Regions from separate parts of the Peribacillus sp. FW305-BF15 genome, predicted to be linked through region 1. Evidence: riboswitches for the same ligand, from Rfam matches in the RefSeq annotation. Region 1 holds a riboswitch; each other region holds the start of a gene.
The links. A riboswitch is a leader RNA that binds a small molecule or an ion and turns the genes downstream of it on or off. The one in region 1 is predicted to bind S-adenosylmethionine.
Positions count from the first base shown of each region.

Region 2: it holds a riboswitch for S-adenosylmethionine, as region 1 does, so the genes downstream of both, AC3WLU_RS24405 (YezD family protein) here and AC3WLU_RS20770 (bifunctional homocysteine S-methyltransferase/methylenetetrahydrofolate reductase) in region 1, are expected to answer to the same signal.
Region 3: it holds a riboswitch for S-adenosylmethionine, as region 1 does, so the genes downstream of both, AC3WLU_RS18970 (sugar ABC transporter substrate-binding protein) here and AC3WLU_RS20770 (bifunctional homocysteine S-methyltransferase/methylenetetrahydrofolate reductase) in region 1, are expected to answer to the same signal.
Region 4: it holds a riboswitch for S-adenosylmethionine, as region 1 does, so the genes downstream of both, AC3WLU_RS06345 (5-methyltetrahydropteroyltriglutamate--homocysteine S-methyltransferase) here and AC3WLU_RS20770 (bifunctional homocysteine S-methyltransferase/methylenetetrahydrofolate reductase) in region 1, are expected to answer to the same signal.

Region 1 is NZ_JBYSYV010000023.1:6,108-12,370, forward strand. It holds gene ligD (DNA ligase D) at 1-898, opposite strand, end outside; gene ku (non-homologous end joining protein Ku) at 1,049-1,891, shown strand; gene AC3WLU_RS20765 (MOSC domain-containing protein) at 2,382-3,032, shown strand; SAM riboswitch class I at 3,144-3,242, shown strand; gene AC3WLU_RS20770 (bifunctional homocysteine S-methyltransferase/methylenetetrahydrofolate reductase) at 3,346-5,193, shown strand; gene metH (methionine synthase) at 5,186-6,263, shown strand, end outside.
Region 2 is NZ_JBYSYV010000033.1:19,093-25,355, reverse strand. It holds gene pdxS (pyridoxal 5'-phosphate synthase lyase subunit PdxS) at 1-56, shown strand, start outside; gene pdxT (pyridoxal 5'-phosphate synthase glutaminase subunit PdxT) at 58-657, shown strand; partial or broken gene AC3WLU_RS24420 (SDR family NAD(P)-dependent oxidoreductase) at 802-1,435, shown strand; gene AC3WLU_RS24415 (TetR/AcrR family transcriptional regulator) at 1,720-2,307, shown strand; gene ssuE (NADPH-dependent FMN reductase) at 2,495-3,028, shown strand; SAM riboswitch class I at 3,308-3,416, shown strand; gene AC3WLU_RS24405 (YezD family protein) at 3,573-3,716, shown strand; gene AC3WLU_RS24400 (phosphoadenylyl-sulfate reductase) at 3,886-4,602, shown strand; gene sat (sulfate adenylyltransferase) at 4,655-5,803, shown strand; gene cysC (adenylyl-sulfate kinase) at 5,847-6,263, shown strand, end outside.
Region 3 is NZ_JBYSYV010000019.1:4,289-10,551, forward strand. It holds gene AC3WLU_RS18955 (winged helix-turn-helix transcriptional regulator) at 1-149, opposite strand, end outside; gene AC3WLU_RS18960 (ABC transporter permease) at 442-1,446, opposite strand; gene AC3WLU_RS18965 (sugar ABC transporter ATP-binding protein) at 1,448-2,950, opposite strand; gene AC3WLU_RS18970 (sugar ABC transporter substrate-binding protein) at 3,007-4,119, opposite strand; SAM riboswitch class I at 4,235-4,340, opposite strand; gene AC3WLU_RS18975 (GTPase domain-containing protein) at 4,435-6,263, opposite strand, start outside.
Region 4 is NZ_JBYSYV010000005.1:16,047-22,309, forward strand. It holds gene glpK (glycerol kinase GlpK) at 185-1,675, opposite strand; gene AC3WLU_RS06330 (MIP/aquaporin family protein) at 1,697-2,521, opposite strand; gene AC3WLU_RS06335 (glycerol-3-phosphate responsive antiterminator) at 2,748-3,290, opposite strand; gene AC3WLU_RS06340 (hypothetical protein) at 3,463-3,882, opposite strand; SAM riboswitch class I at 4,039-4,140, shown strand; gene AC3WLU_RS06345 (5-methyltetrahydropteroyltriglutamate--homocysteine S-methyltransferase) at 4,222-5,325, shown strand; gene AC3WLU_RS06350 (ArsR/SmtB family transcription factor) at 5,535-5,837, shown strand; gene AC3WLU_RS06355 (MFS transporter) at 5,994-6,263, shown strand, end outside.

The sequences.
Region 1 (6,263 bases):
GTAAAAGCCACTGGGAAAACTGAGGTTCACGCAATTCATTTTCCTCATAAACGTGCAAGAATTGAACTTCAATGCAAATGGATGGATGGATATAAAAAAATTGTGCGTCTTCGTCTGATGCATTTTGCTTGATTAATTGATGCAATATACTTTTATCTCTAGCACTCAGTCCATTTTTGACACTTCCGATTTTCGTTACGGCACCTTCTTTGAATACTGCAAGGGAAACGTAGCCATTTTCTTTGTGCAATGCTGTGATGAAACAAGAAACGGTCTTCCAATTTTTCACCTTAATCCAAGATGTAGTACGTCTTCCTTCTTGCCAAGCACCCCGAATTTCCTTAGCGACAATCCCTTCGCCATCTAACAAGGTGACCTTATTCAAGGCAATATCCAAAACGTCAAAACTCTCTATTAATTGTATCAAAGCCTTATCATTGGGATCAGGAGGCATAGGAAGACCGAGTTTTCCCCCCATATTCAACATCAATTCCCTTCGTTCCAACATAGGTTTATCTGCTATGTCTTTTCCGCTGATGCGAAGCAGGTCAAACGCTATAAACCGACATGGGGAAAAACGGGCATTTTCTGAAATTAAGGATTGTTTCCCAAGGCGTCCTCGCCACTGTATTTGAAAAAAGTCCGCTTTCGCCTCATTCGTAAGCCAGACCAATTCTCCATCTAATTGAAGCGGGAGATAATCTTCCAGGTCCAGGTCTTTGATGAAAGCAATGATTTCTGGGAATTGAGGTGATAATTCCTTTTCATTTCGACTCGAAATGCTTATGGTATCGGAGTCTATCGTTAAAATAGCCCTAAAGCCGTCATATTTGACTTCATAACGCCAATCCTTGGAGTTGGGGGCTTCAGGGTAATATGTTGGCAGCATCGGTTTCATTTTTGTATTTACCTCCGCAAATAATTGATAACATTATTTTGCCAAAAAAACGAAGTGTTAAAGTTGGCAATTGTTTTTTCGGTTTTTTTTGAACAAAGGGGAATAATAAAATTGTTCTTCTCATCAAAAATAAGTTATGAGGTGACGAATATGCATACGATGTGGAAGGGGAGCATATCATTCGGTTTGGTGAACATTCCGATCAAACTTCATGCTGCAACGGAGGATAAGGATATATCTTTAAGGACGTTGCATAAGGAATGTCATACACCGATTAAATACGAAAAGGTTTGTCCAGTATGCGAGAAAGAAGTGGGGAAGGATGATATAGTCCGCGCTTTTGAGTATACAAAGGGAAAGTTTGTTGTATTGGAAGACAATGAACTAGAACAACTGAAAAAACAAAACGAAGAAAAAGCCGTGGAAATCGTGGATTTCGTTAAAATTGAAGAAATAGATCCTATTTATTTTAACCGGAGTTATTACATGTCCCCAAATGACGGGGGGATAAAAGCTTATTCCCTTTTGAGGCAGGCCCTCAAGGAATCGAATAAGGTTGGGTTGGCAAAAATCATCATTCGCTCCAAAGAACAAATGGCGGTAATCCGAGTCGTTGATAATACCTTGGTTATGGAAACGATTCATTATCCGGATGAAGTCCGCTCCACAGCGGATGTTCCGAATATCCCGGCCAATGATACCATTGTAAAAAAAGAAATCGATACTGCCGTATTATTGATAGATCAATTAACGACTACTTTCGATCCGACAAAATACACCGATGACTATCGAACCGCGTTACTAGAATTGATTGAATCGAAGAAAACGGGTCAGACGACGATTACAGCGAAAACAAAAGAACTAGTTTCCAACAATGTAACTGATTTAATGGAGGCACTACAAGCATCCATAGACCGTACAAAACATGATGAACCGGAAAAGAAAAAGACGACCCGAAAGAAAGCGGCACCGAAAAAAAAGAAACAAGCGTAAACAGGAAGCTGAGCGGAAGACGGATGATGTCGCTCGGCTTTCTGCTTGTTTTTGCAAGGAATCAGGCTTCTAATAAGATGAAAAGGTCTTGATAAAGAGGGAAGGAATGTACAAACAGGTGAGTCGATCACGATGCAAGAAACTGAATGGAATTACAGGAAATTAGTGGATATTGACGAAAGCAAAAAAAATTCGCTCCCTAAAGAGCGACAATGAGGAATTCAATCGTGAAAATCAACATATAGGCGAACGGTTGTAGTTTTCGACTATATATTGTGTTCATATTCTACCATATTTAATTCTGAAATAGCAACTAAATTACTGAAACTAACCTATGAATTTTTCTGGAAATCAATGATATTTCGCCCATTTCCGCCGCATATGGCTTTTTCATTTCATATACATATAAAAAGGTACTGAATAAAATGGATTTTTAGTATAATTTATACATATAGAACGATATAAATTTAATATGAATGGAAGATGCAAAATGGAAAATGGGAAAATCAAATCACTACATGCGGGGAAGCCGAAACAAGAAATTTTTTCGAATATCGATATCTTTTCAGCCATGGATAAACAAGCACAGGATAATTTGAAAGTGACTAAAGCTGGCATAATCGGTGATGGTGTCGGTAATGTAAAGTTCCATGGAGGTCCTGATCGGGCTTTGTGCTTTTACCCATTTGAGCATTATTCATTATGGAATGAAAAATTCTCTAAAGAGCTGGATATCCCTGCATTCGGTGAAAATTTAACTATAGGGGGGATGAAGGAAGAAACAACATATATCGGCGATATTTATCAAATAGGCGATGTGATTGTTCAAATTAACCAAGGGAGGATACCTTGTTCGACCATTTCCCTCTTCAATCAAGAACCTAAGTTTTTGGAACTCGTGCTGAAAACGAGTTTCACTGGTTATTTTGCAAGAGTACTTCAAGAAGGAACGATAAATAAACAAAACGAGATTGTGCTGATAGATCGTCTACAAGAAAAAATTTCTGTCCATTACGCAGCAGAGGTCATCCTTCATAAACGGGATGGGCTTGAAGGTGCTAAGGCTTTACTAACACTAGACTCGTTAGCGGAAGACTGGAAACAAAGGATCTTGAAGAGGGTTCAAGCAGCAAAAGATTGAATGATTTTTGCAAAAGTGAAAAAAATGTCGATCAGGTATTGAAATTGACAGACTATTAATGTAAATTAAATATAATCAAATTTTGAAATCTTATGAAAATTATATAAATGGATCTTATCGAGAGAGGTGGAGGGACTGGCCCGAAGAAACCTCAGCAACCAGCTTACGCAAAGGTGCTAAATCCAGCAAGCAGAGCTTGATAGATGAGGAGAATGTTTCAAAAACCTTCTTCTTTGAGAAGGTTTTTTTTCCTTTTCTCTCATACTCATAGAATACGACAAAAACAGGATTGTTTTTGAGAGAGGGTGTAATGATGAATTTTCGTAAAGAATTAAAAGAAAGAATGCTGGTTGGGGAAGGGGCAATGGGGACCTTGCTTTACTCTAATGGCATTGATCAATGTTATGAGGAATTAAACTGCACGAACCCAGATCAAATAGAGTCCATCCATCGAGCCTATCTGGAAGCTGGTGCAGATATCCTTCAATCGAATACATACGGAGCCAATTTCAATAAATTGAAGCGGTATGGACTTGAAGATGAAGTGAGCAGAATCAATCGCCAGGGAGTCATTCTTGCTAAAAAAGCGGCAAAAGGAAAGGCATACGTCTTCGGCACCATAGGGGCACAGCGGAGTATCAGGAAATCGGATTTAAGCATGGAAGAGATAAAACGGGCTTTTCGTGAACAGCTATACAGTCTGTTGATGGAAAATCCTGATGGGATTCTTCTGGAAACATTTTATGACCTGGAAGAACTGGAAACCGTCCTGCAAATCGTTAAAAATGAAACCGGACTGCCGATTATCGCAAATGTCTCGATGCATGAACTGGGTAATCTTCAAAATGGAATCCATTTAAATGAAGCCTTTCAAAAACTCGAGCAATTGGGTGCCGATGTGGTTGGTGTGAATTGCCGCCTTGGACCACATCATATGATTCGGGCCTTGGAAGAAGTGAGTTTGCCAAAGCAAGCATCGATTGCCATTTACCCTAACGCCAGCCTGCCGGATTATGTCGATGGGAGGCTCGTTTATAAAGCTGTCCCGGAATATTTCGGTTCTAGTGCCCTGGAACTTCGTGAGCAAGGCGCCGCGATCATAGGAGGGTGCTGTGGAACGACTCCACTGCATATTCAAGCTGTAAAGCATGCAATTGGAAGTTTGGCTCCCGTGAAAGAGAAATTTACGAAATCCCGTGAAATAGAAGTAATTGAGGTGAACGATAGGGAATTGGAACTTCCCCTTTACGAAAAGGCCAAAACGGAACGGACGATTCTCGTTGAGCTTGATCCACCGAAAAAGCTAGGGATAGAGAGTTTCATGACTGGTGCTGAGGTTTTGAAAAAAGCAGGGGTCGATTCCATTACATTAGCGGATAATTCACTTGCCTCACCAAGGATATCGAATGATGCACTGGCTAATTTACTGAAGAACCAATTGAATATAAATCCGATGGTGCATATAACATGCCGTGATCGAAATTTGATTGGCCTGCAGTCACATTTAATGGGTCTGCAGACGGTAGGGCTGAACGAAATATTGATCATCACCGGAGACCCTTCAAAAATTGGGGACTTCCCGGGTGCCACTTCGGTTTACGATTTATCTTCCTTTGACCTGATAAGTATGGTCAAACAATTTAATGAAGGTCTTTCCTATTCCGGTCAAAGTTTGGGTCAACGGGCAAATTTTAAAATTGCGGCAGCTTTTAATCCCAATGTGAAATATCTGGATAAAGCCGTACTGAGAATGGAAAAGAAGATTGCCTGCGGTGCTCAATCCTTTTTGACACAGCCAATTTATTCCGTAGAGCAAATCGAAGAAGTATATGAAGCGACAAAACATCTGGAAACCCCGATTTTCATCGGTATCATGCCCTTAACAAGCACCCGGAACGCCGAATTCATCCATAATGAGATCCCGGGCATCAAATTGCCTGATAATGTTAGAAGGGCCATGGCTCTAGCGGGGGATGACCCTGTAAAGTCAAGGATTGAAGGGGTGAATATCGCGCGGGAACTGGTGGACGCGGCTAGGGAAAAATTCAAGGGCATATATTTAATCACTCCATTCCTTCGCTATGAAATGACGGCGGAACTAACGAAATATATTAGAAAAGTCGATAGTAAACAGACATCAGAGGTGGCAGTACATGAATAAAAAAGCGATTCAAGATCAGTTAAATTCTAAGATTCTCCTACTTGATGGGGCGATGGGAACGATGCTTCAAGCGGAGAATTTGACAGCAGACGATTTTGGCGGGGAACAATTCGAGGGCTGCAATGAATATTTATCACTGACGCAACCGGAAATCATCCAATCGATTCATGAAAAATATTTAGCAGCGGGCGCAGATATCATAGAAACAAATACCTTTGGAGCGACCAGCATCGTCCTTGAGGAATACCAAATAAGTACGATTGCCTACAAGCTAAATAAAATTTCAGCTGAGCTTGCCGTTAAAGCTTGTGAAAAGTATTCCAATGATGAATGGCCAAGATATGTAGCTGGCTCGATGGGCCCCACTACAAAAACGCTATCTGTAACGGGCGGAACGACTTTTGATGTTTTAACAGATTCTTATGAAGAGCAGGCACTGGGTCTCTTGGATGGCGGGGTAGACTTGCTGTTGGTGGAAACCTGTCAGGATATGCTTAATGTCAAGGCTGCCTTTTCTGGAATCAAAGCAGCATTCGCTAAAACGGGAAAAGATGTGCCTGTCATCATATCAGGAACAATCGAACCGATGGGCACGACACTTGCCGGCCAGTCCATAGAAGCTTTTTATTTATCGGTTGAACATATGAAGCCCGTAGCTGTCGGCCTTAATTGTGCAACAGGGCCGGAATTCATGATAGACCATATCAGGACACTTGCAGATATATCAAATAGCGCCATCAGCTGTTATCCGAATGCCGGGCTCCCTGATGAAGAAGGCCACTATCATGAATCACCTACATCCCTGGCAGAGAAAATGAAGCAATTTGCCGAAAAGGGATGGGTCAATATCATTGGCGGATGTTGTGGCACGACACCAGAACATATTAAAGAACTTTCCAGGGTACTCGAAGGCATGAAGCCCCGTACAATTATGGAAGCTGCCCATGGTCATGCCGTATCAGGGATAGAGCCGCTAATTTATGATGATTCAATGCGTCCTTTATTCGTAGGGGAGAGAACGAATGTTATCGGTTCCCGAAAATTCAAGGAGCTGATACGTGGAAAGCATT
Region 2 (6,263 bases), on a different contig from region 1:
GCATTGATATTTCCAAACTAGCTCCGGCAGAACGGATGCAGGAACGTGGATGGTAATATGATAACGATCGGTGTTTTGGGATTACAGGGAGCGGTTGAAGAACACTTGAACCAAATCAAAGCTGCCGGCGAACAAGCGATTATAGTAAAAAAACCGGAACAGTTGCGGGAAATCGATGGCTTGATCATTCCAGGCGGAGAAAGCACGACGATGAGGAAGCTAATGGATCGTTATGGATTTATGGAACCGATCAAAACTTTCTTCGAAGATAAAAAACCAATTTTCGGTACATGTGCTGGGATGGTATTGGCGGCAAATGAATTGACTGGCGATGAGGTGGCCTATCTCGGACTAATGGACATTTCCGTGAAAAGGAACGGATTTGGACGTCAACGGGAAAGTTTCGAGGCTGACCTATCCATCAAAGGAATGGAAGCCCCATATAAGGCAGTATTCATCCGGGCGCCATTTGCTGATGAAGTTGGAGAAGGTGTAGAAGTATTGGCTGTTTATGAAGAGAATGTAGTGGCTGCGAGACAAGACCATGTCCTCGTAAGTGCATTTCATCCAGAATTGACAGGTGATGATCGCTTCCTTCAACTTTTCATTGAAATGGTGAAGACATCCGTAAGTAAGGCCGAATTGAAAACCTGCTAAACAAATGAAGCTGTCCTATTAATAGGACAGCTTTACTTTTGAAAGCTCAAAACTCAATAAAAATACATTTTGCTTGAATTTACTATTCTTTACTTTTATAATAAAAAGTAAGTGTTTACTTACTTTTTTGGAAGGGGAATGTATATGACAGCAAGAGTTGCAGTTATCACAGGGGGAGCAAGCAGTTTATGCCGAGCCACATGCCTGAAATTTGCAGCAAAAGGGGACAAGGTTTGTTGCGGATTTTAATGAAGAAATGGGTCGGGAAACCGTTGATCAGATAACAGCTAATGGTGGAGTGGCGATTTATGTTAAAACGGATGTTTCTAAGTAGGAAGATGTTGAATCGTTAATCAATAAAGCAGTGGAAACATACGGAAGGCTCGATATCATGTTTAATAATGCCGGCATTGGTGCGGGCGGTATGATCCTAGACCAAGATATGGAAGGTTACTACAAAACGATTGGGGTGAACCAGTACGGAGTGGCCATTGGAATCATGGCAGCAGGACGGAAAATGAAGGAACTGGGTAACAAGGGAGTCATTATAAATACCGCTTCCGTGTTTGGCTACTTAGCTTCCCATGGGACTTTTGCCTATCAGGCGACTAAAGGCGCTGTAAGAATGATGACACAGACAGCAGCTTTGGAATTGGGTGCCCATGGCATACGCGTTGTGGGCATTGCTCCGGGCGGGGTCGACACTCCTATCATACAAGGTTATCCGCTTCCTCTAACGATAATAGATAGACGGCATTTGCAATGGCTTCTGGCTTAATCAATTCACCGCGCATTTGACTTGCATTCAATTTATCGATGATTCCCATGTCTTTATGCGATCAATGGAAGTGTAGTCATGGTCGATGATGGCTATGCATCTTTTAAGTGATTTTCATAAATAGAAAACATCGTCCCGACCAGTTGATGTTTTCTATTTATGATATATGGGAATATTGAATTCTAATAGATCAAAGGTAATATTGACCGATTGATACCAGCGATATATCATGGGAAATAGATGGGTGAAACCGGTCTTATCTTTATAAAAGAAGGTTGATATTTTTGAAAAAAGGGCAGCAAACCAAAGAACGAATCATAAATGTAGCCCGGACTCTTTTTGCCACTAAAGGTTTTGACATGACAAGAACGAATGAAATTGCCTCTGCATGCAATGTTTCCGAAGCTACTATTTACAAATACTTTGACAGCAAAAAAGATTTGCTTTTGGCTACAATTACCCCTAATGAAAAAGAGGAATCTGAAGATGGGACTAGCCATCTATCCACGGATGATCTAGTGGAGAATCATGTTACTACCATGATAAAAAAAATTCTTGAAAATAAAGAACAGTTTTCGATATTATTTAGGGAAACACAATTCGATCAAGATATTTCAAAGCAATATGTAGATCAGATTTTCAAGCCAAATGCCAGGCATATTGAAATACAGAAGAGAATAGATAGCGGAGAGATACAATATATCTCTGATATTATTTTATTTAATGTAGGGATCATTTCTTTCACATTGGCTTTATCTACACATTATGAGATCCATCAACAAAAAAAGGAGCCATATTTTACTTCTGAACGAATTAAGAGCATTGCTCATCTTTTGGTATATGGTATTCATGGGAAACAAAATCATACATAATGAAACGGTCATATTTAAGGGCATGAGAATCAAGCCGTAAATATGACCGTTTCTTTTTTCATTAAGAGTAGAAGTCCAGAGTGTAAGATTTGACTTATATTTTTCAGACAATTACGATAAATGTATACTTCACGAAATGCTTTAAGAAAATTATATCTGGAAATCTTGTAACATTGGAGGGTATCAAATGAGCGATATCGTAATTTTATCAGGAAGTCCGGCTATTCCATCAAGAACGGACATTTCACTAAAACATATTCAATCATTAGTCGAAAATGCAGGATTTACTACAGCTTATTTCTCGATTACGGATTTCTCAGCAGATGATTTATTCCAAGGGAAATATAATAGCGAGGATATCTCAAAGCTTTCAGAGCGAATTCAAGCAGCCAGAGGAGTCATTATAGGTTCACCGGTTTATAAGGCTTCTTATACAGGTGTATTGAAAGCATTGATTGATTTGCTGCCAGAAGGTGCTTTTAAGGGTAAGCCGGTGTTGCCAATCATGATTGGTGGAAGTAACAGGCATCTATTGGCGATTGACTATGCGCTTAAACCATTAATTTCAATATTAAAAGGCGAGCCGCTGCAGGGGATTTATTTTGTTGATAAGGAAATAGATAAACAGAATCCAGAAAATCCGATCAATGATTTGCATTTAATTGATCGCGTCCAGAGTCAGGTTCAAGAATTTGTAGAAGCGATACAGTTAAGAAATTAATGACTTCAATAAATTAATTCCTTCTATAAAAAGACTGGAACCTTAGAAATTTTTTTAGAATAACACGCGTCAATAATAGGCCTATTAATGAAAATAGACTCATTTTTTTGGAGATTTTATCTAAAAAGACGAGTCTATTTTCGTATTTATATGAACATAAAATCATAAATTGAATAGTGTGTATAAAAATAACAGTTCATCCATAATATTAAACCAAGTTATTTTATAAGAAAACTCCATTGACAAGGATTAAATATATGTTAATATTTAAAATAATAAAACTTATCCAGAGCGACGGAGGGAATTGGCCCTTTGAAGTCCGGCAACCTGCATGATGGATGCAAGGTGCTAACTCCAACAAAATGTTGATCATTTTGGAAGATAAGGTAAAGATATTTACCTTGCGATCTTTCCATCATGGAAAGATTTTTGTTTTTTGTGAAAATTTTAGGCAGACCATAACAATGTAAGGTTGTATGGAATTATATAAATCTAAAAAATTTAAAATAAAATATTCGCGGGTTTTCTTAAAGGAGGAACTGGTTTGAATAAAGAGAATCAGCTTGAAGAAATTTTTGAACGACTTCAAGAAATGCTTAATTCAATGAAATATGGATCCATTACACTTATTGTCCAGGATGGTAAAATCATTCAAATGGAGAGAAATGAAAAACTAAGAATTAAATAAGGTATCTGCTGACTAGAAAAACTAGAGGCGGGTTTAACTGATATAAAGAGAGTATTGGTTAGATTCGTCTCTTTTTCCTAGATTCAAATAACCCGGGGAAGATTACAACGGGAATTGATCAACAGTTACTCTAACCTGATACAGCAAGTTTTTAGAGGGGGCTACAAAGTTGGCTGCATTAATAAACTATGAAAATTTCAATACAGGGGACTTCCCTGTATTTCCTCAAGACACTGAGACAAAAGGTGCTTTGGAAGTACTGCAATGGGCGAATGACCATTATGGAGACAAACTGATTTATGCTTGCAGTTTTGGTATTGAAGGCATCGTGCTTACGGATTTATTGGCGAAGGTCAATCCTTCGGCAAAAATAGTTTTCCTAGATACAGATGTTCATTTTGAGGAAACTTACCAATTGATCGAGGAAGTGAAGAAGCGATATCCGAAGCTTTTGATCGAAATGAAGAAACCTGACTTGACGCTTGAGGAACAAGCGGCGGAATATGGCGATGAATTATGGCTTAGTGATTCCAATAAGTGCTGTAACATCCGTAAAATCGTTCCGCTTACAGATGTGCTTTCATCGGCAACAGCCTGGCTTTCGGGACTGCGGAGGGAGCAATCCGAAACAAGGGCTAAGACCGAGTATATCAATAAGGATAATAAGTTCAAATCAGTTAAAATATGCCCGCTCATACATTGGACATGGAAAGATGTTTGGCGCTATGCCCACAAAAATGGTCTTCCATATAATGTCCTGCATGATAATGGATATCCGAGCATTGGATGTAAAACGTGTACTGCACCTGCCTTCAATGCTGATGATTTACGCTCAGGCCGTTGGCAAGGGGCTCAAAAAACGGAATGCGGATTGCATTTGTCTTAAATAAATAGAAATTATAGGCATAAATAAATAGAAACCATAGGGGGAAATTAGCATGACAATCAGTTTACCGCACGGAGGAACATTAATCGATCTTTGGGAACCAAAATATGATATTAGTAAAATAACGAAGTCAATCGAAATCGATGAAATTGCTTTAAGCGATCTTGAATTGATAGGGACTGGTGCCTACAGCCCGATTAAAGGATTCTTTACAAAAAGTGACTATGAGACAGTGGTAAAGGATATGAGGCTAAGCAGCGGACATGTATGGAGCATCCCGATTACGCTGCCTTTGACCGAAGAAACTGCAGGAAGCCTTACTATAGGTGAAGAAGTAACATTAACCCATGATGGTGAAACATACGGGGTTCTCTCCGTTTCTGATATTTACACTCCAGATAAGCAATTGGAAGCGACATTGGTATATCAAACAGCTGATGAGAAGCATCCTGGAGTAAAAAACTTATATAACCGCGGGGATGTATATGTCGGCGGGGAAATAAAGTTGATCAAGAGAATAGAGCGTCCGCTATTTCAAGCTCATTATTTGGACCCAGTCGAGACAAGGAAGGCTTTCGCTGAAAAAGGATGGGAAACGGTTGTCGGTTTCCAAACGAGGAACCCTGTTCACCGTGCACATGAATATATTCAAAAGACAGCATTGGAGATCGTCGACGGTTTATTCTTAAATCCTCTCGTCGGTGCCACTAAATCAGATGACATTCCGGCAGATGTAAGAATGGAAAGCTATAAAGTTCTGCTTGACAAATATTATCCTAAGGATCGCGTCTCCCTTGCAGTTTTCCCTGCTGCCATGCGTTATGCAGGACCTAGAGAAGCCATTTTCCATGCGATGGTCCGTAAAAATTATGGTTGCACCCATTTTATCGTCGGACGTGATCATGCGGGTGTGGGCGATTATTATGGCACATACGATGCCCAAAAAATCTTCGGGAACTTTAACGCAGATGAGTTAGGAATCACGCTATTATTCTTTGAACATAGTTTTTACTGTAAAGCATGTGGCAATATGGCTTCCGCTAAAACTTGTCCGCATGGCAAGGAAGACCATGTCATCCTGTCTGGAACGAAGGTAAGGGAAATGTTGCGTAATGGAGAAATTCCTCCAGCTACCTTTAGCCGTAAGGAAGTCATCGAGGTGTTGATAGAAGGTCTAAAAAAAAATGAAGTTTATAACTGATTGGACATAAATGGAAGGGTCACATGAAGAGGGGGAATATCAAATGAGTAAAAGTACGAATGTCACATGGCATGAGACGTCATTGACCAAGGAGCACCGACGGAAGCAGAACGGGCATGAAAGCACGGTTCTATGGTTTACAGGACTATCGGGTTCCGGAAAATCAACGATTGCAAACGCGGTCGCTAAAGAATTATACAATCGGAATATTCGAAGTTATGTTTTGGATGGTGATAATATCCGTCATGGCTTAAATAAAGATTTAGGTTTTTCTGAAGAAGATAGAACCGAGAATATTAGGCGGATCGGTGAGGTTTCCAAGTTATTCGTGGATAGTGGGCAGTTCGTATTGACCGCTTTCATATCACCTTTCAGGGCAGATCGGCAGATTGTACGTGATTTACTCGAAGAAGGGGAGTTTATTGAAGTATACATAAAGTGTCCGATTGAAGAGTGCGAA
Region 3 (6,263 bases), on a different contig from region 1:
CTTCGCTTCAGTTGATTATGACGCATGACCTTATTTTCAGACAGCCAATACATTATGATCATTTTATATTTGCCACCTATCAAGGACAGCGTATATCCAAAGCCAGTTTCATTCGGTTTCACACCTGCCGGAACACAGGTTTCACGCATAAATTTACACTCTCCTTTAGATAAGTATATGATATGAATGTTCATACTTTACAATAGATCATTATCAATCTTATTAAAAGGTAAATAAGGTTCCTATAAAAATTACAATTGCGGTCAATCTTTATACTCCGACAATGAGGGTTCAAAAAGTGCTCCTGCCACCATTTTAGCGTAAGTAAAATGATGATGATCTCCTTAACCCATCCCTTTTTAAAAAGGAAAAATCCTGTTGCATTACAACAGGATTTTTTCATATTTTTGGATTTCTGTAGAGTAACGTAACGAATTCTTTTTAATGTTTTTGCTTATAATAGGTTACCGCGAGCGCAAGGGCCAGCACAGTTCCTTTGACGATATCCATCGCATAATACGGAACGGACATCATGATGAGTCCATTTTGAAGGATTCCGATCAGGACTGCACCGATGAAGGTTCCAAAGGCATTAGGTTTTCCCGCTCCCAAAACGGAGGAACCAATGAAGGCTGCCGCGACGGCATCCATTAAATAGGGTGACCCTGAATTGATTTCCGATGTCATGACCCTTGAAGCAAGGACAATCCCCCCGATTGCAGCAAATAGAGCCGAAAGCAGATAGGCAAGGATTTTGTATTTATTAACCGATATCCCGGAAAGTCTCGCCGCTTCCTTATTTCCCCCAATAATGTACATATAACGACCGTGCTTCGTATAAGTCAAAAAGATATGGGTCGCTATCACAATGACGGCCATGATCAGGATTATCCACGGTACCTGGCCAATTTTGGCGAAAAACGGGCTGATCAGTCCTGTTGCGAACGTCCCGTCTGGCATGACCATATTTTGCGAAACCGTGGCCCCTTTTGTATAGGTAAGGGCAATTCCCTGGATAATGAACATGGTAGCCAATGTCATCAGCATGTCGGGAATTCTCAATTTAACGATCATGAATGAATTCAAAGCCCCTACGAAAAGTGAGGCACCGACCGCAGCTAATATGGCGATGAATGTATCCTGGGAAAACCAGACAAACATCGAGATGACGATGGCATTGGCCAATGATGCGACGGAGCCGACGGAAAGGTCGAAGCCATCCACGGTCAGTGATATCGTAATGCCGATCGCAATGATGGTCACGATTGAAATGGAACGCAGGATGTTTATCAGGTTAGACGTTTGGATGAAAGATGGATTGGATACGGCGAAAATTCCAATCAGAATGATAATCGTCAATATTGTGCCGTATTTATAGAAAAAGTCGAATAGTTCCACCTTTTTCTTCGCTTTCGCTGTCTGTGTAACAGGAATGGGTATGCTCATCCTATTTACCTCCTGTTGAATAGAATAGTAGTTCTTCTTCATTCGTTTTGCTTGTTTCTAATTCGATGACAGTGCTCCCGTCATATAACACATAGGTCCGGTTGGTAATGCCAATGATTTCGGTAAGCTCGGAGGATGCATAAATGATCGCTTTTCCATTCCTTGCAAGCTTTGCAATCAATTCGAATATATCCTTCTTGGCTCCGACATCGACCCCTTTCGTTGGTTCATCGAATATGTATACATCCGCATCTGCCATAAGCCATTTTCCAATCGCAACTTTTTGCTGGTTACCACCGGATAGGTTTTCGACCTTCACTTCCCCTGAAGGTGTTTTAATGCCGAGACTTGCGATCATTTCCTTCGCCTTTTCCTTTTCCGCCTTACGATCGACGACACTGAATATTTTGCAGAATTTGCCGAGACTGGCTGCAGTCAAGTTTGCCGAGACTGATTCCTGTACAAGGACCCCTTCTTTCCTGCGTTCCTCAGGTACAAGTGCCAGCCCGCTTTTTACTGCTTCATGCGGTGATTTCAGAGAAAGCTTTCGACCATTCAGTATGACTTCACCCGCTGTGATGGACGTATGACCGAAAAGGGTTTTACACAGCTCCGTTTTCCCAGCCCCGACCAGCCCAGCCAAGCCGATTATCTCTCCTGCTTTAATATTCAGACTGACATTCTTAACTTTCTCGGCATCTGACAATCCGTTCACTTCCAGAATTACGTCTCCAATCGAAGCATTCACTTCAGGAAACTGTTCATCCATGGTTTTCCCGAGCATGTTCTCTACCACTTCGGTACGGGTTATGTCCTCGATTTTTCGACAAGTGACACGCTCCCCATTCCTCATGATCGTAATTTCCTCACAGATTTCAAAAATCTCAGGCAGACGATGTGAAATGAAAATGATTGCCACGCCTTTTTGCTTTAACTCATTTACAATTCGAAAAAGTTCTGTCGTCTCCGTATGACTTAACGGAGCAGTTGGCTCGTCGAGAATCAGGAATTTGCATTCTGTCGAAACGGCTCTTGCTATCAGGACCATCTGTTTTTCAGCCAAGGTCAGGTCTCTAACCAACTTTTTCGAAGGGACATGAATTTTCATATCTTCAAGAATAGAAGTGGCTTTGTTGTGCAGTTCTTTCCAATGTACCCTTTGTTTTTTTCCCATGTTTTGGACCATATCATTCAACATTACATTTTCCCCAACTGTTAAATAAGGGATGAGGGCGGTATCCACTTCCTGATGAACTATTTGAATGCCCTGTTCCTGAGCAGCTTTTGGCGAGCGGATATCCCGCTTCATCCCATCAATAAAAATGTCACCTGAATAATGAACATGGGCTCCCGATAAAACTTTCATTAACGTCGATTTCCCTGCTCCGTTTGCACCGACCAATGCGTGGGCTGTTCCTGATTGTACGGAAAAATCAACATCACTTAGCGCCTTCACCCCCGGAAATTCAATCGAAATCATCTTCATTTCTAGTTGCTTGCCCATGTCCATTCCCCCTTATAGAACAGACACTCCCTTCGCTGGAAAGAGAGTGTCTCTTTTTATTTTTTATAATGATCTTTCAAAACCTTCATCCAATCTTCTTCAAATTCCGTCGATACACCCCAGCCATCGACAATATCAGACAGGTTTGCCATGTTTACCGCTTCTTTTGAAGCTTGGATTTGCTTTTGCGAAATGAGTGATGCCTCCAAATCATATGTTTGCGGTGTTTCTTCACCCGCTAATTTTTTAGCCAATATCCTCATATTCACTGCACCGATCAACTTGGGATCGACTGCTGCCGTGTAGGACCAAGAGCTATCAGCCGATTGGATTTCCTGGAGATCTGCATTCGAAACATCAATTCCATATATCTTCACTTCATCGCGGCCCGCTTCTTTAATCGCCCGGGCTGCACCGATGGCAAAGGCATCCCATGTTGCGAAAATGGCATCCAATTTGCCTTTAGGGTATTTATTCAGCATTGCGGCTACAGCATTTTGTGTCTGAACCGAAGTATCAGCGGATGCCACTCCGAATCTTTCGACTTCTTTAATCCCTGGATTTTCTTTTAGTTTTTCCTGATAGACTGCATTTCTTCTTACCATTGGAGGAAAACCATCCACCCAAAGATATGCAATTGCCGCTTCACCTTTCTGTTCTTTTATCAGTTTATCGAAAGCCAATGTTGCCAGCGCTTCATCATCTTGTGAAGTTAATGTCACGCCCTCTATTTTAGATAGATCGCTTATTGAATCGAATGTGACAACGCTTTTACCTGCATCAACCAACTTCTGAACGTCATTTACAGTTGCGGCATCATCACCATGTGAAATGATATAGCCGTCGTAATCTTCCTCCAAAGCCTGTGCTATCGCATCATGGAATTTAGCCGTATCACCATTGGCTGTGTACGTATCGACCTGAAACCCCAGTGCTTCTCCTTCTTCTTTCGCCCCCGCCAGGTATTGGGCAGTATGATCATCACCGCCAATTTTACGGATCACTTTGATTTTGGCTCCATCGCCATCAGCAAATCTCTCCGGGACATTTTCAAATGATACTTTTTCTTCTTTCTTCGATTCTGTGGAACTCTGCCCTGCAGAGCAACCCGTTAAAAGCAAAGCCGAAGCGATGGCAGAAATGAATATCCCTTTAATAGACCTTCTCATCTTGTTCCCCTCCATGTTTTCTAATTAGTCTTATCAGTTAAGTCGGTGTAAATCCCAAAATAAAAACCTCTCTAATATAGAGAGGTTTAATCGGCTGTTTTGCAGACTTGTCCCTCTCTTATCTGTCAAAACATTTCTGTTTTGCAGGATTTAGCACCAATTCCTAATGGAACGGTTGCTGGGCATCTTAGGGCCAGTCCCTCCGCCACTCTTGATAAGAGATATATTGTGTTACGTTTTCGTAATTATCACTTTATAGGGATATAGTCGTAAAGTCAATAGATTTTTGAATATTTGAAATGTTTCCTGTTATTTTTATTTTCTTTGGAGCTGGGCTAGACGCTTTTTCTCGATTTTTTCAAGCCTCTCCAACTGCCTTAATTTCACTTCGAACAACGTGATCGGATCACGGTAAACCTCAGGATTTTCTTTCATATGCTCCAATGCAGCCTGGTAGTCTTTTATTTCAGTCTGAGTCTGCTCTATCGTTTTTTGAAGTAAGGCAAATGAACTGCGATAGAAAAGTGAGATGTCCCGATCCAATGATTTTTCAAACAATCCAAATTGGGTTAGGAAACGTTCCGTGATCATTTCAGCAACATCCAGGTAATCTTCACTTTCCAGGTATTTCTTGTAACGATTGTACATATTGGCCTTATTTTGCGGTATCGCCCCAAATAGCTTACCTGCTCCTTTAAGCAGCAATTGTGATGGAGTCCTGCGCAAAAGGATATTGACGTTTTCGATGCGGATACTGCTTGTCATCCGGTCGGCATCACGGCGCCAGTCATCCAATACCCTGAAGTCACCTGCCAGTGTAATCCGTTCTTCTTTGTATAATTCATTGAATCCGGCACTCATCTCATCCATGAACTGCTGGCTTTGTGAGAACTCCATTTGGGAACTGGCAATCCAGTCTTGAAGAGAACGGTAATATTGAGGCATGATCTTGTCAGAAATGAAGTTTTGAATCCGCTCATTCATTTCCTGGTTTAACTGTACATGGACCTGACTGAAATCACTGCTTTCCGTTAACGATTTAGAGCAATCCCTCAGTAATTCAGGAATTTTTGAATATAGCTGACTTTTCACTTCGTCCTTAAGCGAACGATACGACCTTATGATATTTTCACTTTTTTCTTTTTCCAGATCAGCCAGTTGATTGACCGCTCCATTCAGTTTGACTTCCATCTGCTCATTCCAAGAGATGGAATGCTCGCATTTCCGCTCATTGGCTGTCCGTTTTTCTAATAGATAAGATAAAGTTTTACGAATGAATGCCAGGATTTTTTCAGATCTTCTTTCCTTCCAATTATCATCTTGATAATTCGATTGAAGGAAGGCTGAAAGGTCCTTCAATTGCTGCCTGCTGTCATAATGTTTGGAGAAAGCGAACACTTTCGCATTCGGGAAATATGCATTCACTTTATCCCATGTTTCGTCTTCCATCCGGACTGCGACCTGATCACTGTATATCGTATCCATTTTATTTAATAGGAAATGGATCGGCAGTTTAGGTGCCATCATTTGAATTTCCAATAACAGATCCCTTTCGCTGCCGGTGAAAGGAGCCCGGGCGTCAAGAACGAACATCAGGCCATCACTGCCATGTAAATAGCCTTGGAAATCGGATTCCACGCTTTGTTCCCCATTGAACCCCGGTGTATCCAATAATCGCAAATGATTATTTCTTAGGTAGTCACTGATGATTGTCACATCGACTATAGTCCCGCGCTGACGGCGTGTTTCATCCAAATCAGTTAGCTCCTCGACAACTTTGCTATCTGTATCGGTAATTTCAAGGATTTCCAAATCATCCCCGTCTTTGACACTGACTAGGGAAGAATGGTCCTCAGCAGCAATGCTCTCTCCAACGATTGACTGAATAAAGGATGTCTTGCCATTTCCTGTACTTCCTGCAAGAAGGAGATTGAAATTGCTGGTATCTTTAAGCCCCTCCACCATCCATTTAAGCTTATTTCCAACCCTTAAATCATTATCTTCAGCCCACTGGATAATGGAATTGAACAGTTTCTCTCCCGCTTCCAGTCCGCCTCCCAATTTAGGCGATTTCGAAAGCAGGCTCTCCGCATCCTGAATGACCAGCGCATTAATCGTATCCGGGAAGATTTCATTCCAGGACA
Region 4 (6,263 bases), on a different contig from region 1:
CGCATAAGTTATATAGATATTAATATCCCTAATCTGCCGTTAAAAACAAAAAAAGAGACCATAAATGCACATTATCGAATTAACGATAACGCATTCATGGTCTCTCCTGTTCTCCGGCCGAGTTATTAACTTGATTTCATTATAGCATACTCCAGCTCATTTGAGAAAGAATTCATGTTGTTTTTTATTTAAATGCCATAGCGGCATGTACGGCTTTCTTCCAGCCTTCATATAATTTTTCACTTTCTTGCTCTTCCATGGATGGTTCAAAGGTTTTGTCCACCGCCCATTGCCGGGAGATTTCTTCTTGATCCTTCCAATACCCGACAGCAAGGCCTGCTAAGTATGCAGCACCTAATGCTGTAGTTTCGTTTATGGTCGGCCTCTCGACGGGCACACGTAATAAGTCACCCTGGAATTGCATCAAGAAGTCATTCTTGACTGCCCCGCCATCCACTCTTAATGTTTGCAGCTCGATTCCTGAATCCGCCTCCATTGCATCAAGGACATCCTTCGTTTGATACGCAAGTGATTCAAGTGTGGCGCGAATGAAATGTTCTTTTGATGTGCCACGCGTCAAACCAAAAACGGCACCCCGCACTTCGCTGTCCCAATATGGAGTTCCAAGTCCTACAAAGGCCGGTACCACATATACTCCATCCGTACTTTCCACCCGTTTTGCATAGGCTTCACTGTCCTTGGCATCATGCAGCATCCGCAGGCCATCGCGCAGCCATTGGATGGCGGAGCCAGCTACGAATATACTGCCTTCCAGTGCATATTCGACCTTCCCATTCAAGCCCCAAGCAAGGGTCGTCAATAGTCCGTGTTCGGAGCTGACAGCCTTGGTTCCTGTATTCATGAGCATGAAACAGCCTGTTCCATACGTATTTTTAGCCATTCCTTCCTTAAAGCAGGCTTGGCCGAATAATGCTGCCTGCTGATCACCGGCTGCCCCGGCGATTGGAATCGATTGGCCGAAGAAATGATAATCGATCGTACGTGCATATTCCTCAGAGGAAGGCCTCACTTCCGGCAGCATCGACTTTGGTACAGTCAATATCTCAAGCAGTTCTTCATCCCATTTCAGTTCATGGATATTGTACATCAATGTCCGGGATGCATTGGAATAGTCCGTTACATGAGCCTTGCCTCCTGATAGCTTCCAGATCAGCCAAGTATCGATGGTACCGAATAACAGCTTGCCTTCATCCGCCTTTTGCCGCGCCCCTTCCACATTATCGAGGATCCATTTCACTTTCGTTCCGGAAAAATAGGCATCTATCAACAATCCCGTTTTATCCCGGAATAGATCATTAAGTCCCTTTTCCTTCAACTCATCACAGATTCCACTTGTTTGCCTGGACTGCCATACAATCGCATTATAGACAGGCGTACCTGTTTCCTTATCCCAAACGACTGCCGTTTCACGCTGATTGGTGATCCCGATACCGGCAATTTGCTCTGGCTTTACACCGGATTCAGATAGTACACCGGCGATCACCGCCAGGATCGACCCCCAAATCTCATTGGCGTTATGTTCGACCCAGCCTGGTTTAGGGAAATGCTGCGTGAATTCCTTTTGGGAGGAATGGACGATTTCCCCCTTTTCATTAAATAAAATCGCCCTCGAACTTGTTGTTCCTTGATCTAATGATAAAATGTATTTTTCCATTGTGTATGCCCCTCCTTTTAATTAACTAGCGATATTTCTGCTATCCAATTCATGTGACTGTTTTTTACCAAAAGCATAGGCTACTATCAATAGTACCAGGCTTGCACCCATAACAGACCAAAATCCTGCCGTTATTTCCCCCATAAAGAATGCTTTATAACAAACGGCACCAAGTGAACCCCCTACAATCGGTCCAACGACCGGAATCCATGAATAGCCCCAGTTGGAATTTCCTTTACCAGGTATCGGCAGCAAAAAGTGAGCGATGCGCGGCCCCAGGTCGCGGGCCGGGTTAATGGCGTATCCTGTTGTTCCCCCAAGTGACATCCCGATCACGACAATCAATAACCCGACTGCGAATGGGTTTAGGCCCTCTGTAAAATTATTGGCCCCTATAAATAATAGACCAAGAATAAGGATGAAAGTTCCAATCATCTCACTTAATAGATTTGAAAATGTGTGCGGGATTGCAGGTGAAGTCGCGAATACACCAAGCTTCGCCCCTGGATCATCCGTAGCTTTCCAGTGTGGCAAATAGTGCAGGAATACTAGAGTTGCGCCGAGTATCGCGCCAATCATCTGGGCAACGATGTAACCGGGCACATCACTCCATGGAAATTCTCCAATAATGGCAAACCCTACTGTGACCGCCGGGTTTAAATGCGCCCCGCTTATGGAACCCACTGCAAAAACACCCATGGTAACCGCCAATCCCCACGCAATCGTGATAACGATCCAGCCGGCATCTTTTGCATAGGAACCCTTTAAGGATGAACCTGCCCCAATACCTGCTCCGAATAAAACTAAAATCATCGTGCCTAACACTTCTCCCCAAAATGGAGTCATGATAAAACCCCTCCCCTGATAATTTTTTAAACCTTGCCAACAAATAAAAGGAGATCCACAGCAGAACCATCTTCATAAAAAAATTATGAATAGATCTGTTGTGAATCTCCTAGTCTCCGTCACATATATTAACTTGTACTGTAAAATATACTAGGTTATGAAAACGCTGTCAATATTTTGTGAAAAATTAATCTATTATTCTGTAATTTTTTTCATTTTTTCCCTATTAGACGATATCCCATAATTCAGTTTTTGAAGTGGTGATTGACGAGGCGCCGGCATCAAGGGCATTCAGGACTTCCTCCGAAGTACGTATGAGGCCGCCTGCAAAAATCGGTGTCTGCAATCGTTCCTTCACTTCTTTTATCATCCATGGCATGGCGCCCGGCAATACTTCGATATAATCTGGCTTGGTTTTCTGCACCAGCTTATAACTTTTCTCAAGCGCATGTGAGTCTATTAAAAAGATTCGCTGGATGGCAATGACCCCCTTTTGCTTCGCCTTCAATATAACGCTTGATTTAGTCGAAATCAGCCCATAGGGGTTATATTCCTGACAAATGAATTCTGTCGCGTACTCATCACTTCTTATGCCATGGATCAAATCGACATGATAAATCATTTTCTTATTATGCTGCTTTGCCATCATACTTACATTTTTCAATTGTGAGATATGCAAATCAAGAAACACACCTATTTCATAGGAACTTTCTAGAAATCTTTCAAAATCCTTCATGCTTGCTGAAGCAGGCAAAATCTTCTGATCCATCATTATCCTCCTCATTACCAGAAAAACTCAAAACTTCAAGTCATTTAGTATATTTTAAAGAACTTGATTTATCAAACACATTTTTTCATGAACCATGTAACCTTAACACTATCATACCTTTCACACCCTTTATAGATTGCGGCAAAGGATATATGTAAAATATCCCCTTGAATCATAAAGAGAGTTTCATTTTCAATGCACCTTCGACGAGTTCATACGATTTAATTGTGCCAATTGGAATTTTTCTCACGATGCTCCAAGCATTAACATTCATTTTGATCGTTCTTTTTTCATATTCAAAAAATGGCGGTCTGTTAAATATCCTTTGGTTGATGAAATCCCTGTCAATTGGTTCCATTTCGACTAATTCAAATGAAATCGTTCTTTTTTCCACATGAACCGGTTTTAATGTAATTCGGAAAGCCACGTTTTTCTTAAACATCATTTTTTTCACTTCCATCGTTCCGGAAAGCACAATATGCTTTGGCTTAATTTCGACTTTAATATCCTGATCAGATGATTTCATTTTTATGATTCTCTCTATCATGGCATCAGTTACCGTAATCGGTATGCCGTTTTTGAATGGACTCATCCTTGCATTCCCTCCCCACTCAAAGCATATGCCGGACTCCCTGATGCCGTTAACATTTCAGCCCGGATTAATAAACGGTATATTCGAAATATTCCAGCTCCACCCCTTGACCTTCGTAAAAACTACCTGTATAGTCATAGTTAATTTAATAGACAACTCTTATCCAGAGAGGTGGAGGGACTGGCCCTTTGATGCCTCAGCAACAGACCGATCTTGTACTGTGCTAATTCCAGAAGTGTAAAAACTTGAAGATAAGAAGAGTATATAGCTTTGTTGCCAACACCTCTTCTTTTTTTTAAGAAGAGGTTTTTTATTTTTAAAAGGAAAGAAGGAATCAACATGTCAATCACATTAACGAAAGCACCATTCAGGGCGGACCACGTCGGAAGTTTATTAAGACCGGAACGTTTACATATTGCCAGGAAGGACTTTAAGGAAGGTACCCTTTCAGCAGAGCGGCTTCGTGAAATTGAAACCGAAGAAATCAATCGGATCGTCGATAAACAAATTGAAGTTGGATTGGAGGCTGTTACGGACGGTGAGTTCAGACGAACATGGTGGCACTTCGACTTCCTCGAGCATTTAAATGGCATCGAGGGATATGTGACTGAAAAAGGCCTCACATTCGATGGTGTCGAAACAGAGAGATATAATGTTCGCAATACCGGGAAGGTTTCATTCAACCCTGAACATCCCTTCATTCGTGATTTCATTGAATTGAACAAAATCGTGAACGGACGCGCCGTTGCCAAGCAAACCATCCCCAGTCCGAATCAATTATTTGCTGCAGGCATTCATAATGAAGACGTCTACCCTGATATTGAAGACTATGCAAATGATATCATCAACGCCTATCAGCATGCTTTGAAAGCCTTTTATGAAGCAGGTGTGCGTTATCTTCAATTGGATGATGTATATATTGCCAGACTTTCAGCCCCGGATTTCCAGTTCAAAGATGGAAAATATACGAGGGAACAATTAATTGATCTTGCACTTCGGGTCATTAATGGAGCATTGGAAGGCAAACCAGAAGACCTTATCGTCACTACCCATCTATGTCGCGGAAACTACCAGTCGACATGGGCGTTTGAAGGAAGCTATGCCCGTATCGCCCCAACTTTATTGGCAAAAGAAAAAGTGGATGGATTCTTCTTGGAATATGATGATCAACGCTCAGGGGATTTCAAACCATTGGATTACATTCCAAATGGCGGTGCACGGGTCGTACTGGGTGTCGTCACTTCAAAAAATGGAGAAATCGAGGACAAGGAAGCTGTTAAGGCACGCATTAAAGAAGCATCGCACTTCGTTCCGCTCGAACAATTATGCTTAAGCCCTCAATGCGGCTTCGCCTCCACACATCACGGCAACAAGCTAACCGAAGCACAGCAATGGGAAAAACTGAAATTCGTCGTTGATATAGCGAAAGAAGTATGGGAATGATTATTTAGCGGAGACTTTAATTCTGATTTACAGGATTTGAACAACCTAATCGGCCCGCACTGATATGGGAGCCGATTAGGTTCTTGCAATAATACACTTCCATTCCTTTAATGACTCTTTAGATAACGGTATCAAGTTTTACTATTTATGAATAACGATGAATGATAAAACCATTTGACATATCGATAATTCTCGATATAATGAAATGTATGAAAACAATCGAGATATTTAAAGCATTATCCAATGAATCCAGGTTGCAAATCTTGCAATGGCTCAAGGCGCCTGAACTCCACTTCACCCCTCATGAGGGAATAGACATGAAGGAAACCGGCGTTTGCGTAAGTCAGATTACGGAAAAATTAAACATGACCCAGTCCACGGCCTCTCAATACCTCTCGATGCTTCTTAGAGCAGGATTGATTAAAACGGAGCGGATAGGAAAGTTTACGTATTACAAACGAGATGAAGAGGCAATCTCAAAAATTACTGATTTCTTGAAAGAAGAAGTATGAAAATGAGCCTGATCCGTACCTTAGAGGGTTGGGTTCATTTTTCTCTCTAACATTTCGATATTTCGCGATATGTTTATTTTTTTATTTATACATATTAACATATTGCGATATGTCTTTATATAAAATTAATAATCATTAATGAGGAGTGAATCTATTTTGCTTAATACATGGAAAATTTACATGTTAGCGATCATCAGTTTTTTAGTAGGAACATCCGAATTCATCATATCCGGAATTTTGGATAAGATTGCGGATTCTCTTGGAGTGACCCTTGCTGCCGCAGGACAGCTCATTACAATTTTCTCCCTTGTCTACGCAATCGGTACACCCATTCTCATGGCTTTGACAGCAAGTTTAGACAGACGAAGATTAATGTTGTATTCCCTTGGACTATTCGTAGTGGCCAATCTGCTTGCCTTTCTATTA